Regions from separate parts of the Kocuria sp. SM24M-10 genome, predicted to be linked through region 2. Evidence: predicted binding sites of a transcription regulator. Region 2 holds the regulator's gene; each other region holds the start of a gene.

Region 1 (4,030 bases), on a different contig from region 2:
GTCGAAGATGTTCAACGCCCGGTCGGAGACCGTCCTGGAGAAGCCGTCCTTCCGCAAGGCGGTCCGCGCCCGCCGGTGCGCGGTCCCCGCCAACGGCTACTACGAGTGGAAGCGCGAGCCGGGCCCCGGCAAGGGCGGGCGCAAGCAGCCCTACTACGTCCACCCGGCCGACCCGGAGGAGACCATCTGGTTCGCCGGGGTCTACGAGTGGTGGCGGGTGCCCGAGGGCGCGGAGCTGCACTCGGCGGCCCTGCAGCCCGGCCGGGACGGCGGGGGCAGCACGTGGCTGCTGTCCTGCTCGATCCTCACCACCGACTCCCCGGAGCCCTCCGCCGAGCACCCCGTGCTGGGCGAGCTGCACGAGCTGCACGACCGGATGCCGATCCCGCTGGCCCCCGAGCACGTCGACGACTGGCTGCGCCCGGGGGAGGACGACGCCCCGCAGCTGGTGGACCTGGTCCGGGCCGAGGCGCACCGGACGGCCGCCCGGTGGGTGCTGGACCCGGTGGACCCGGCCGTCGGCAACGTGCGCAACAACTCCCCGGAGCTCGTCCTCCCGCAGCGGAGCCTGTTCTGAGCGCCGGGGAGGCCCTCCGCCGGATCCGCGACTTCGTGCGGACCCACGGCGGCGGGGTCGTGGCGACCAACAGCGGCACCGGCTGCCCCGAGTCCGCGTGGATCAACCTCACGGCCCACGAGGACGGGCGGCTGGTCTTCGGCACGAACGAGCGCAGCCGCAAGTACGCGAACCTGCGGGCCGACCCCCGGGTCTCCCTCGTGGTGGTCTCGGGGGACGGCCAGGAGTTCCAGGTCGAGGGGCGCGCCGCGGTGCTCGAGGGCCCCGCGGCGCAGGACGCCGGCGAGCTGCTGGAGTCCCGTCACCCGGGCGCCACGGGCAAGGACAGCACCCGGCTCGTGGCCGTGCGCCTGCACTGGGCCCGTTTCGTGGACGTCGCGGCCGACCCCCCGGTCCGGGAGGACCTCACCCTGTGAGCCCGGCTCCGCCGCGGCTCAGACGTAGTCCGTCTCGGGGACCCAGCGGTTGAAGTCGAGCGTCAGGTACAGCGCGAGCGCCGCCGCGTTGTCCTCCGCGATGCGCAGGCTCACCTGGTCGTAGCCGTTGTCGTAGAGGGTGCTCATGGCGCAGCGCACCAGCTGCTCGGCCAGGCCCTGCCGGCGGCGGGAGGCCGCCGTGAACAGCTCGAAGATGTAGGGGGTGTCGGGCAGGTCGTCGCCGACGCGCCGGGCCAGGACCAGGGCCGCGGCCACGACGGTCCCGTCGTCGTCCACCACCACCGGCGAGGCCTCGGGCAGGAAGGGCCCGTACTCGCCGTCGAAGACGCCCCGGATCACCGTGCGCGCCTCCTCGAGGCTGGAGACCCCGCCCTGCTCGTAGGAGGAGTAGTAGAGCTGGGCGAGGCTCTCGGCGTCCTCCGGGGTGGCCGGACGCAGGGACACGGCAGGAGTCCTGGTGTTCTCCGCCGTGTGGGCGATCAGCGTGATGGTTCCGGTCATGGAGGCCTCCGTGATGTCGGCGCCGGGTGATCCGGCGTGGGTCGGGCGAGGGGACAGGGGACGACCCGGGGGGTCTCGCGGGGCAAGCCCTCCGTGCTTTCAGCGTATCCATTTCGCTGGTCTTGTCCATGCTTCCCCGGTGGCTCCCCCGGTGCTCCCTCGGTGCTGCCCCGGCGCTCCCCGGGCGCGGGGCAGGGCGGCGGCCGGCCCGTGCGGACGCGGCCGCCGATGGGGAACACGTGTTCCGCCAGGACCATGCCGAGGGTTAGCCTGTCGTACAGGTGTTCTAGCTTCCAGGGGACAGGGCGCGCCGCGCGGCGGGCGCCGGGACCGAGGAGGGGAGGGGCCGTCGTGGGCTTTCTGACGGAGGGCGTCGAGGTGGACTGCGACGCCGGCGGCGTGCCGGTGACCGTGCGCTGGCGCGGACGGGGCTACCGGGTGGCGCAGGACCCCGTGCGCTGGTACGAGCGCCGGGCGTGGTGGGCCGAGGACGCCCGGCTGCCCAAGGACCGCGGGATCGGGGCGGTGGACCAGCAGATGTGGCGGGTCCAGGTCCAGCTCACCGTCCGCTCGGAGCTGCTGACCCTCGAGCTCGTCCACACCCTCGACACCGGTCGCTGGCGGCTGCTGGCGGCCACCAGCGCCTCGGGGGCCCAGGTGGTGCGCTGCGCCTAGGGGCGCCGGCCACCGCGCCCCGGGCGCATAGGATCGGAGGGCAGGGCCCGCCCGCCGCGCGCGGGGGAGCCCGGAGGCGCAGCATCCGCGGCACAGAAAGGCGGCACCCGTGAGACTCGGCACCGTGCGACGGAACGGCACCACCCAGGCCTTCCGCCAGGAGGCGGGGGAGACCGTCTACCTGCCCGTCCCCGACGTCGGGGCCCTCCTCGCCGGGGGCGACCTGCGGCCGGCCGGGGAGCCGGGTCCCGCGCCCGCCCCGGAGGAGCTGGCGACGCCCGTGCTGCGCCCCGGCAAGATCCTGTGCGCGGGGCTCAACTACTACGACCACGCGGAGGAGGTGGGCCAGGAGATCCCGGAGCACCCCACGATCTTCGCGAAGTACGCCACCGCGCTCATCGGCCCCACCGACCCCATCGCCATGCCGGAGGAGTCCGAGAAGATCGACTGGGAGGCCGAGCTGACCGCGGTGATCGGCTCGCCCCTGCGCCACGCCACGCCGGAGCAGGCCCGCGCCGCCGTCGCCGGGTACACGATCATGAACGACATCTCCGTGCGGGACTGGCAGGGCCGGACCTCCGAGTGGTTCCAGGGCAAGAACTTCGACCGCACCACCCCGGTGGGCCCCGTGGTCGTGACCCCGGACGAGGTCGACCCCGAGGCGGGGCTGGCCGTGCGCTGCAGCGTCGACGGCGTGCTCCACCAGGACTCCCGCACCGACCGGATGATCTTCTCCGCCGTGGCGCTGGTCGAGTACCTCAGCCGGTTCCTGACCCTCGAGCCCGGGGACCTCGTGGCCTGCGGCACCCCCGCCGGGGTGGGCCTGGCCAAGAAGCCCCGCCGGATCTGGCTGCGCGACGGCCAGGAGGTCGTCACCGAGATCGAGGGCATCGGGCAGCTGCGCAACGTCTGCACCCCCGCCGAGGAGCTCCTGGTCCGGACCTCCTGACCCGGGCCTCCCGACCCGGCCCGGCCGACCGGGCCGGCCGACGCCACCCATCCCGACCCGACCCCGACCGGAGGGCCCCATGGCGACCATCGGCTTCCACGCCTCCCACGAGCAGATCCCGCCCGAGCAGCTGCTGCGCGACGTCCGGCACGCCGAGCAGGCCGGCTTCGGCGCCGCCATGTGCTCCGACCACCTGGAGCCGTGGTCCCCGCGTCAGGGCCACTCCGGCTTCGCCCTGTCCTGGCTGGGCGCGGCGCTGGCCACCACGGCCCTGCCGTTCGGGTTCGTGCACGCCCCGGGCCGGCGCTACCACCCCGTGGTCACCGCCCAGGCCACGGCCACGCTCGCCCGCATGTTCCCCGGCCGGCTCTGGGCCGCCCTGGGCAGCGGGCAGCGGCTCAACGAGCGCCCGGTCAGCCCCGAGTGGCCGGGAAAGGAGCAGCGCCAGCAGTTCCTCGAGGCGAGCTTCGACGTCGTCCGCCGTCTGCACGCCGGGGAGGAGGTCAGCCGCCGCGCACCGCTGCACGCCGACCGTGCCCGGGTCTGGGACCCCCCGGAGGTCGCGCCGCCGCTGCTGGTGGCCGCCCTCACCCCGGCCACCGTCCGCCGCTTCGCCCCCGTGGCCGACGGGTTCATCACCGTCAACCAGCCCCTCGAGGACCTGCGGCGGATGCTCGGGACGTGGCGCGAGGCCGGCGGCACCGGGCGGGCCGCGCTGCAGGTGCACCTGAGCTGGGCGCCCTCCCCGGAGCAGGCCCGGGCCATCGCCTTCGAGCAGTGGCGCACCAACGTCTTCGACCCCGTCACCATGGCCGAGCTCGCCTCCCCGCAGGACTACCAGCGCAAGGCGGTCCAGCAGGACGTCGGGGACGAGCAGATCGCCGGGGCGGT
Region 2 (4,030 bases):
GCGCGCGCCACCGACACCGGTGACCGCGACGAGCTGCTCCCGGGCGTGAGCGACAAGGCGTGGCGCCAGGTCTCCGTGACCGCCAAGGAGTGCCTGGGCCGCAGCTGCCCCCTGGTCGAGCAGTGCTTCGCCGAGCTCGCCAAGCAGCGGGCCGGGGAGGCGGACATCGTGATCACCAACCACGCCCTGCTCGCGATCAACGCGTTCGAGGGCATCACGGTCCTGCCCGAGCACGACGTCGTGGTGATCGACGAGGCCCACGAGCTGCAGGACCGGGTCACGGGGGCGGTCACCGGCCAGCTCTCCGCGGCCATGGTACGCGCGGCGGCGGCCTCCGCGCGCAAGCACACCGCCGCGAACCCCGACTCCCTCACCGCCGGTGCCGCCAACCTGGAGGCCGCGCTGCTGGGCGCGCCCGCCGAACTGCTGCACCGGGGCCTCGACGACGCCCAGGCGGCGGCCGTGGCCCAGATCCGGGACGCCGCACGCACGGTCATGAGCGAGTCGAAGGGCGGCTCCGGGGGTGAGAAGGACGGGGACGCCGGACGGCAGATGGCCCGCTCACGGGTCAGCGACGTGCTGGAGCTGGCCGAGCGCATCCTCGCCGCCGCCGACTCCCGCGAGGTGCTCTGGATCTCGCGGCAGGGCGGCTGGGAGCCCGGCCGCGGCTACGTCCCCGCCGAGGACACCGACCCGGCCACCCTGCACGTGGCGCCGCTGTCGGTGGCCGGGACCCTGCGGGAGGGCCTCTTCGACGGCCGCACCGTGGTGCTGACCTCGGCCACCCTCTCCGTCGGCTCCTCCTTCGACGCCGCCGCCGGGGCCCTCGGGCTCCGCGGCGAGGGCGCCCCGCGCTGGGAGGGCGTGGACGTGGGCAGCCCCTTCGACTACCCGCGGCAGGGGATCCTCTACCTCGCCAAGCACCTGGAGAAGCCGGGCCGGCGCCTGACCGAGGCCCAGCTGGAGGAGATGCTCGCCCTGCTCGAGGCCTCGCGCGGCGGGGCACTGGGCCTGTTCTCCTCCCGCCGGGCGGCGGAGGAGGCCGCGGAGGCCCTGCGCGGGCGCACCGACCTGCCGATCCTCTGCCAGGGGGAGTCCTCGCTGGCCGGGCTCGTCCAGGAGTTCACGGACGACCCCGCCACGAGCCTGTTCGGGACGATGAGCCTGTGGCAGGGCGTCGACGTGCCGGGGGCCTCGTGCCGGCTGGTGATGATCGACCGGATCCCCTTCCCGCGTCCGGACGACCCGCTGTCCACGGCCCGCAGCCGGGCCGCCGAGCGGGCGGGGAGCAACGGGTTCATGTCCGTCTCCGCGACGCACGCGGCCGTGCGGCTGGCCCAGGGCGCCGGCCGGCTCATCCGGGCCGGTGGGGACCGAGGTGTCGTGGCGATCCTGGACTCCCGCATCGCCACGGCCCGCTACGGGGGGTTCCTGCGCGGGTCGCTGCCGCCGCTGTGGACCACCACGGACCGCTCGGTGGTGCTCGGGGCCCTGGCGCGCCTGGCGACGGCCTGACCCGGTCAGGACGCGGCACGGGGCCCGGCCGAGCGGCCGCGCCCCGTGCCGCTGCGGGCGCCGGACAGCGGGTTGTCGGACAGCGCGTGCCGGACAGCGGCTCTCAGAGGCTGCGCAGCACCGAGACGACCTTGCCCATCACCGTGGCGTGGTCCCCGAGGATGGGCTCGTAGCGGGTGTTCTGCGGCAGCAGCCAGGTGTGCCCGTCGCGCTGGCGGAAGGTCTTCACCGTGGCCTCGTCGTCGAGCAGGGCGGCCACGATGTCCCCGTTGTCGGCGGCGCTCTGCCGGCGGACCACGACCCAGTCGCCGTCGCAGATGGCGGCGTCGATCATGGAGTCGCCCTTGACCCGCAGCATGAACAGCTCGCCGTGGCCCACCAGCTGGCGGGGCAGCGCCAGCACGTCCTCCACGTCCTGCTCGGCGGTGATGGGCCCGCCGGCGGCGATGTGGCCCACCAGGGGCACCATCGTCACGTCCGCGGAGGTGGACAGCTCCGCCATGCCGCCCGGTGCACCGGCACGGGGGCCGCGGGGCGCGTCCGCCGGCTCGTGCGGGGCCTCCGGGGTCGCCGGGGCGGCCGCGTCGCGCAGCTGCAGGGGCGTGAGGACCTCCATCGCCCGGGGGCGCTTCGGATCCCGGCGCAGGTAGCCCAGCTTCTCGAGCTGGGAGAGCTGGTGGGTGACGCTGGAGAGGGAGGCCAGGCCCACGAGGTCGCCGATCTCGCGCATCGAGGGCGGATATCCGTGCTCGGCGATGGAGCGCTGGATGGCCTCGAGGATGGTGCGCTGGCGCACGCTGAGACCCCGGCCGCGGGCGCGGCCGCCGGTGCGCCCGGCCCGGGCGCGGGACTCCTCGGGGGTGGGGGGCTGAGCCATGGGAGCGTCGTCCTTTCGCGTCCGGCTGGTGGTGCCTCCGGTGCGCGCCGGCCCCGTTCCGATGTCGGACCCGGGTGCTTCGATGGGTCTCAGCCAGCAGGGAGCCGGGGGAAGTCGGAACGCGTGCCGGCCCGAGGCCCGAACGTGCTCCCAGCCTAGGCGACACGCCGTGTGTCTTCAAACATATGTACGACCCGGTGTCGACAGCCTTCGCAGACGCGTGCTAGACATGGGTCATCGGTATTCGAAAGTATGTTCGATCGCATGCAGGCCCGGACGGGCCGCCGGTCGGACCGGTGTTCGAGATCGCCCGCCCCGTGCGGGAACGTCAAGGAGTTCATGTCATGAGTGCCAGTGCCACCCTCAGCGCCGTCGTCGCGCGCCGCCCCCGGCCCCTCGGCGGCCCGGCCCGCGCGGCCCGCCGGGCCCGCCCGTCGGCAGGGACCTCCCGCGCTCCGCTGGTCCTGACCCGGCGGGGTCGCCTGGTGCTGCTGGGCCTGCCCGTGCTGGCCGGCTCCGCGGCACTGGTCGTGCTCGCCGTGATCTTCCTCGTCCCGTCCACGGCCACGGCCACCAGCGAGCCCGTCACGGGGGCCGGGACGGAGCAGGCCACGGTGCACCCCGGGCAGAGCCTGTGGGACCTGGCCGTGCAGGCCGACCCGGAGCGGGACCCACGGGACGTCATGGACGAGATCGTGGAGCTCAACGACCTCGACAGCTCTCTCCTCCACGCGGGCCAGCTCCTGGAGGTCCCCGCCGCCTGACGGGCCGTCCGTCCCGGCCGGCCGAACGCCGGACCTGCCGCCGGGCACTCCGTCCCGGCGCCGTGCTCCGCGTCGGTAGGGTCGGGGCATGAGCCCTGGAGCCCGCCGTCCGCGTCCCGACCACGGCAGCCCGCCGTCCATCGTGTCCGCCCGTGGTGCCCCGCGGCCTCCCCGGAGCCGGAGGGACACCGTCTGGCCGCTGCTGGGCGCCGCGATCTGCAGCGAGGTGGCCGCCTCGCTGGCCCTGAAGGCCGCCCTGGAACACCTGGGCTGGTACCTGCTCGTCGTCTCCGGCTACAGCGCCGCGTTCGTGTTCCTCGCGGCGGTGCTGCGCCGCGGGCTGCCCGTCGGCGTGGCCTACGGGATCTGGGCGGCCACGGGCGTGACGCTCACCGCCCTCCTGGCGGCCCTGGTCTTCGGGGAGGCCCTGAGCCCGCTGGTGCTCGCCGGCATCGCCCTGGTGGTCGCCGGGGTGCTCTGCGTGGAGGTCGGCGCCCACCGGGCAGCCGGGGACGGCGGCGCCTGATGGCCTGGCTGTACCTGACCGGGGCGATCCTCACCGAGGTCGCCGCCACCCTGTCCCTGCGGGTCGCGGCGCAGGGCCGCCGGCGCTGGTACGCCGCCGTGCTGGCCGGCTACCTGCTCGCGTTCACGCTGCTCGCCCTCGCCCTCCGCCAGGGTCTGGGGCTGGGCGTGGCCTACGGCATCTGGGCCGCGGCGGGCGTGGCGCTCACCGCGGTCGCGGGCCGGCTGCTCTTCGGCGAGCCGCTGAGCCGGCTCATGGTGCTGGGCATCGCGCTCATCATGGGCGGCGTGCTGCTGATCGAGCTCGGCGCCGCCCACTGACCCCTCCACCCCGCTCGAGCCCTCCGCG
Region 3 (4,030 bases), on a different contig from region 2:
TCTGGTCGAGGTCATCGCGGTGCAGCAGGACCCGGCCTCACAGACCTGGCGCACCACCTGGGGATGGGTGGCCGAGCGCCTCGGTGTGCACGAGGACAGCATCGGGCGGATGATCCGCCGGCTCAAGGACTGGGGGCTGCTGGCGGTGGTGGCCACCGGCCGCTCAGCTCGCTACACCCCGCGGTCCACGGGCAAGAAGCAGGGCGAGGCCCCCGTCTACGCCCTCATCGTCCCCGCTCCCCCGAAGCCGGCGCCCACACCGGCCGAGAACACCCCAGAGGAGGCAGCTGAGGCTGTGGATATAAATGTCGGCCCGGTCCCCCCGAAGGGGGTATGTCCTCCCCCGCACGCGCGCGAGAGCCTTCCCCGGAAGGACGCGGCTACGCCGCGGCCCTCTGCCAAGGCCGCCGCGCAGCGGCTAGAAGTCCAAGCCGCCCTGGCCCAGCGGACAAATCCGCTGTGGCCGGCTCATGCAACGGTTCGGCCTTTGAGTGTAGAGGCGGCCCGGTCGAATTGGAAGCAGGCTTATCGTTGCGCGGGGTTGGAACTGCAGCACCATGCGCTGGTGCTGCGACGAATTACCACCGCCTACGTGGTCTCGGTGGCCAAGACCCACTTCCAGGCCGGTTGGACCATCGCCGATGTGCTCCACGCCCTGGACTGGGCACCTAACGGTCAGCGCTACACCCACGACGCTCTCACCGGCATCGAGCACCCCGGGGCCTGGTTCGCCGCCCGCCTGCGGGCCTGGACGCACCAGGACGGCACCCCGCACCGCTCCCCCGACCAGCGCGCCGCGGCTGAGGCCGAACAGCGCCGGGCCGAAGCGGTGGCCGCCGCCGCCCGTTATGCGGCCCGGCAGGAAGCTGCTGCAGCCGCCCCCGAGGGTGCCGGGGCGGGGGGCGTGGCCGTTAGGCCGGCTGACGAGCTGTCGGCGGCGCGGCGTCCGCTCAAGGAGCGATTCGCAGCCGCCTACGCGGCCGGGGTGGCCGAGGCTGCTCGGCGGGCCGGCGCCCCCGGTACGCAGTGATGCGAGGTGTCCTTGCCTGCTGCGGCTCGCGGTGAGCTCGGGTTCAGCTGCGGGCGGGACGGGTCCCTGGCATGTCCGGGCGCTGGAACAGGCGGAGGTACTGCCGGTCACGGCCGGGGCGCCTGCGGGGGAAAGTCCGGGGGTGTGGAGAGGTCGGTGTAGCCGACCTCGTACTCGGTGACCTCGAGGATGCGCGAGCCGGAGGTCGCGGCGGCCCGCTCCCGGATCGCCTCCACGGTGGACCGGCTGGCGACCAAGGCCTGCTCATCGACCCAGTAGGTGATCGACAGGCTCCGGCCGGTGGCACGATCTACCAGACTCACCGCACCTCGGTATCCGGGCAGCCCGTGGAGTTGAGGCAAGACCTCCGTGCGCAGGGCGTGCAGGCCGGCGTCGTAGTCCTGCGGATACCCACCCTCATAGGCACTCACCCGTGCGTACATGCCACGCTCCCCTCCCCCGTGCTGCGGCCAGGCTATGCACCCGCGCCAACCACACACCACACGTCCCCTGGGGTCGCTCTCGCGGCGATGGCCTGTCTGGCGGACGGGTAACGACACTGAAGTCACCCGACGGGGCCGCGGTAGTGGACTGCCGAGCAGGACACCGCTGCGTCCGGGGTGACCAAAATCTACCGGTGGTGGTCTCCGGGTGCGGGGAGTGTGGGTGGAGGCGGTCCCGGGCCCCCGGCCCGGGACCGCCTCCATCATCGACCGCCAGGCGCACGCGCTGGTCGCCTCCACCGGCAGGACCCCGTTGTCTCTTGCCCGGCGGGGTGCGCCTGGAGATCTGAGGTCGAACCTGGGACTCGCCCCCCGGCGGGTCCCGCTCATCGCCTCCCCCACTGTGGGCGATGCCGCTGATCAGGGGCAACATCATGCGAAATGTTGCACCGATCACACCGAACGGACCATCACCGGGCCCGGGGGTGCCGTTCTTGGGGTGTCCGGGCCGACGACCAGACTCCAGAGCACGAGTACTGATCAGTGCGTATTTATGTACGTGTTGATTGTGATTGGGTCACCTGGTATCGAATATATGTTTTATTCTGGCGGGTATGAGACCCCCCGTGCCGTTAGCCATTGATGATCCCGTGCTGGTGAACGCGGTCCTGGTCCGGGTCCCGGCCGGGTTCCCCTCCCCCGCCCAGGACAGCTTCGACGACGGGCGGATCGACCTCAACGAGGTGTTGATCCGCGATGTGACCTCCACCTACCTGTTCCGCGTCACCGGGGACTCGATGGAAGGCATCGGGATCTATCACGGGGACGAGGTGCTCGTGGACCGTTCCCTGACGCCGAAGCATGGCAGTGTGGTGATCGCGGTCCTGGACGGGGATTTGACCATCAAGACCCTGCACGTGTACCCGGGCCGGGTGGTGCGGCATCCGGAGAACCCGGCCTACCCGGATGTGGAGGTCCCGTCTTTGTCGGAGCTGGTGGTCTGGGGTGTGGTGGTCTACGGCATCCGCCACGTCCACTGACGAGGGTGGTGGTGTGTGGTGATCGCCCTGGTGGACGTGAACAACTTCTACGCCTCCTGCGAGGTGCTCTTCGAGCCCTCCCTGGCGGGCAAGCCGCTGGTGGTGCTCTCCAACAACGACGGGTGCGTGGTCGCCCGCTCCCCCGAGGCCAAGGCGCTGGGGATCACGATGGGTGACCCCTGGTTCTAGCTGCGCGCCGACGCGGCCCGGTGGGGGCTGATCAAACGGTCGTCCAACTACCAGCTCTACGCGGATCTGTCGGAGCGGGTGATGCTGCTGCTGGCCCGCCACGCAATGGGCCAGGAGGTGTACTCCATCGACGAGTGCTTCCTGCTCCCACCCGAGGGCACCCCAGCCGAGCAGGTCCGATGGGCCCGCCGGCTGCAAGCCACCGTGGCCCGCAATATCGGGCTGCCCGTGAGCATCGGGATCGCCAACTCCAAGACGCGGGCCAAGATCGCCACCGAGACCGCGAAGAAATTGCCCGCCACCGGTGGGATTGTCCACTGGGACCAGGCCCCGGACGGGTACTGGGACCGGCTCATGGCGGCCCTGCCCGTGACCGAGGTCTGGGGCATCGCCGGGCGGCTGTCCAAGCGGTTGGAGGCAATGGGGATCCAGACCATTGCCGACCTGCGCGATGCCGATCCGGTGGCCATCCGGGACAAGTTCTCCGTGGTGCAGATGCGCACCGTGCTCGAGCTCAACGGCTTCCCCGCCATCCCGGTGGAGGACGAGGTCGCGACCAAACAGCAGATCCTGGTCTCTCGGTCGTTCCCGGACCCGATCTGGGATCCGGAGATCGTCGGGGCTGCGGTGGCTGAGTTCGCCCAACGCACCTCCCGCCGACTCCGAAAGGAAGGCGAAGTCACCGGGCGCCTCACCGCCTTCGCCACCACTTCACCGTACCGCCCCGGACCCACCCACAATGTCTCCACCCAGGTGCGTCTGGCTGTGCCCACCAACGAGCCCACTCCCCTGGTGGCCGCGGCCCGGGCAGCCCTGGTGCCCAAGCTGATGCATGGCATGTCCTACATGCGCGCCGGCATTTTGTGCATGGACCTGGCCCCCGAGGGGTCGGTGCCCGTCCTGCCCGGGGTGCTGGATCAGCCCGCCCCCATCGGGGAGCTCATCGACGCGGTGAACCGCCGCTTCGGTGCCGGCGCCCTCGCCCTGGGTCGCCTCGGCGCCCACTCCCCTGCCCCTTGGGCGAACCGCCAAGCAGATCTTTCCCCGCGCTACACCACAGATTGGGCAGAGCTACGTACCGTCAGCTAATCGGTCGCTCACCACCTCCGGCACTGCGTCAAGGCGCGGCATCCACCACGTGCTCTTTGGCGCTGGAGACTTCCTGAAGGGTCCTGGGCGCGCTCCTGACATGTAGCTTGTGCCATATCGGTACCACACTGGTACCACACAGATTTGGTACCAGTGTGGTACCGATTATGGATGACGGCTCCTTTGCTCTATCAGGACGGGTGATCTCCCGCCGCCTATCTCCGGGGACTGTCACTTCG

Evidence for each region. The regulator LexA, encoded in region 2, represses DNA repair genes until DNA is damaged. The targets are predictions, from matches to a motif close to TCGAACANNTGTTCGA.
Region 1: a site for LexA is predicted at 1,789-1,804, ahead of ABL57_RS05170 (DUF6504 family protein). Genes of this name have one in related genera too.
Region 3: a site for LexA is predicted at 2,061-2,076, ahead of ABL57_RS04295 (LexA family protein). Genes of this name have one in related genera too.

The regions. Positions count from the first base shown of each region.
Region 1 is NZ_LDNX01000044.1:1,937-5,966, forward strand. Features, by position in the region: gene ABL57_RS05155 (SOS response-associated peptidase) at 1-577, shown strand, start outside; gene ABL57_RS05160 (pyridoxamine 5'-phosphate oxidase family protein) at 601-993, shown strand; gene ABL57_RS05165 (GNAT family N-acetyltransferase) at 1,012-1,515, opposite strand; gene ABL57_RS05170 (DUF6504 family protein) at 1,867-2,190, shown strand; gene ABL57_RS05175 (fumarylacetoacetate hydrolase family protein) at 2,300-3,139, shown strand; gene ABL57_RS05180 (TIGR03885 family FMN-dependent LLM class oxidoreductase) at 3,219-4,030, shown strand, end outside.
Region 2 is NZ_LDNX01000119.1:23,198-27,227, reverse strand. Features, by position in the region: gene ABL57_RS13570 (ATP-dependent DNA helicase) at 1-1,515, shown strand, start outside; gene lexA (transcriptional repressor LexA) at 1,619-2,392, opposite strand; gene ABL57_RS13560 (LysM peptidoglycan-binding domain-containing protein) at 2,737-3,156, shown strand; gene ABL57_RS13555 (multidrug efflux SMR transporter) at 3,245-3,682, shown strand; gene ABL57_RS13550 (multidrug efflux SMR transporter) at 3,682-4,002, shown strand.
Region 3 is NZ_LDNX01000039.1:9,006-13,035, reverse strand. Features, by position in the region: gene ABL57_RS04305 (hypothetical protein) at 1-1,030, shown strand, start outside; gene ABL57_RS04300 (hypothetical protein) at 1,138-1,461, opposite strand; gene ABL57_RS04295 (LexA family protein) at 2,100-2,513, shown strand; partial or broken gene ABL57_RS22875 (DNA polymerase V subunit UmuC) at 2,529-2,969, shown strand; gene ABL57_RS22870 (DUF4113 domain-containing protein) at 3,057-3,791, shown strand.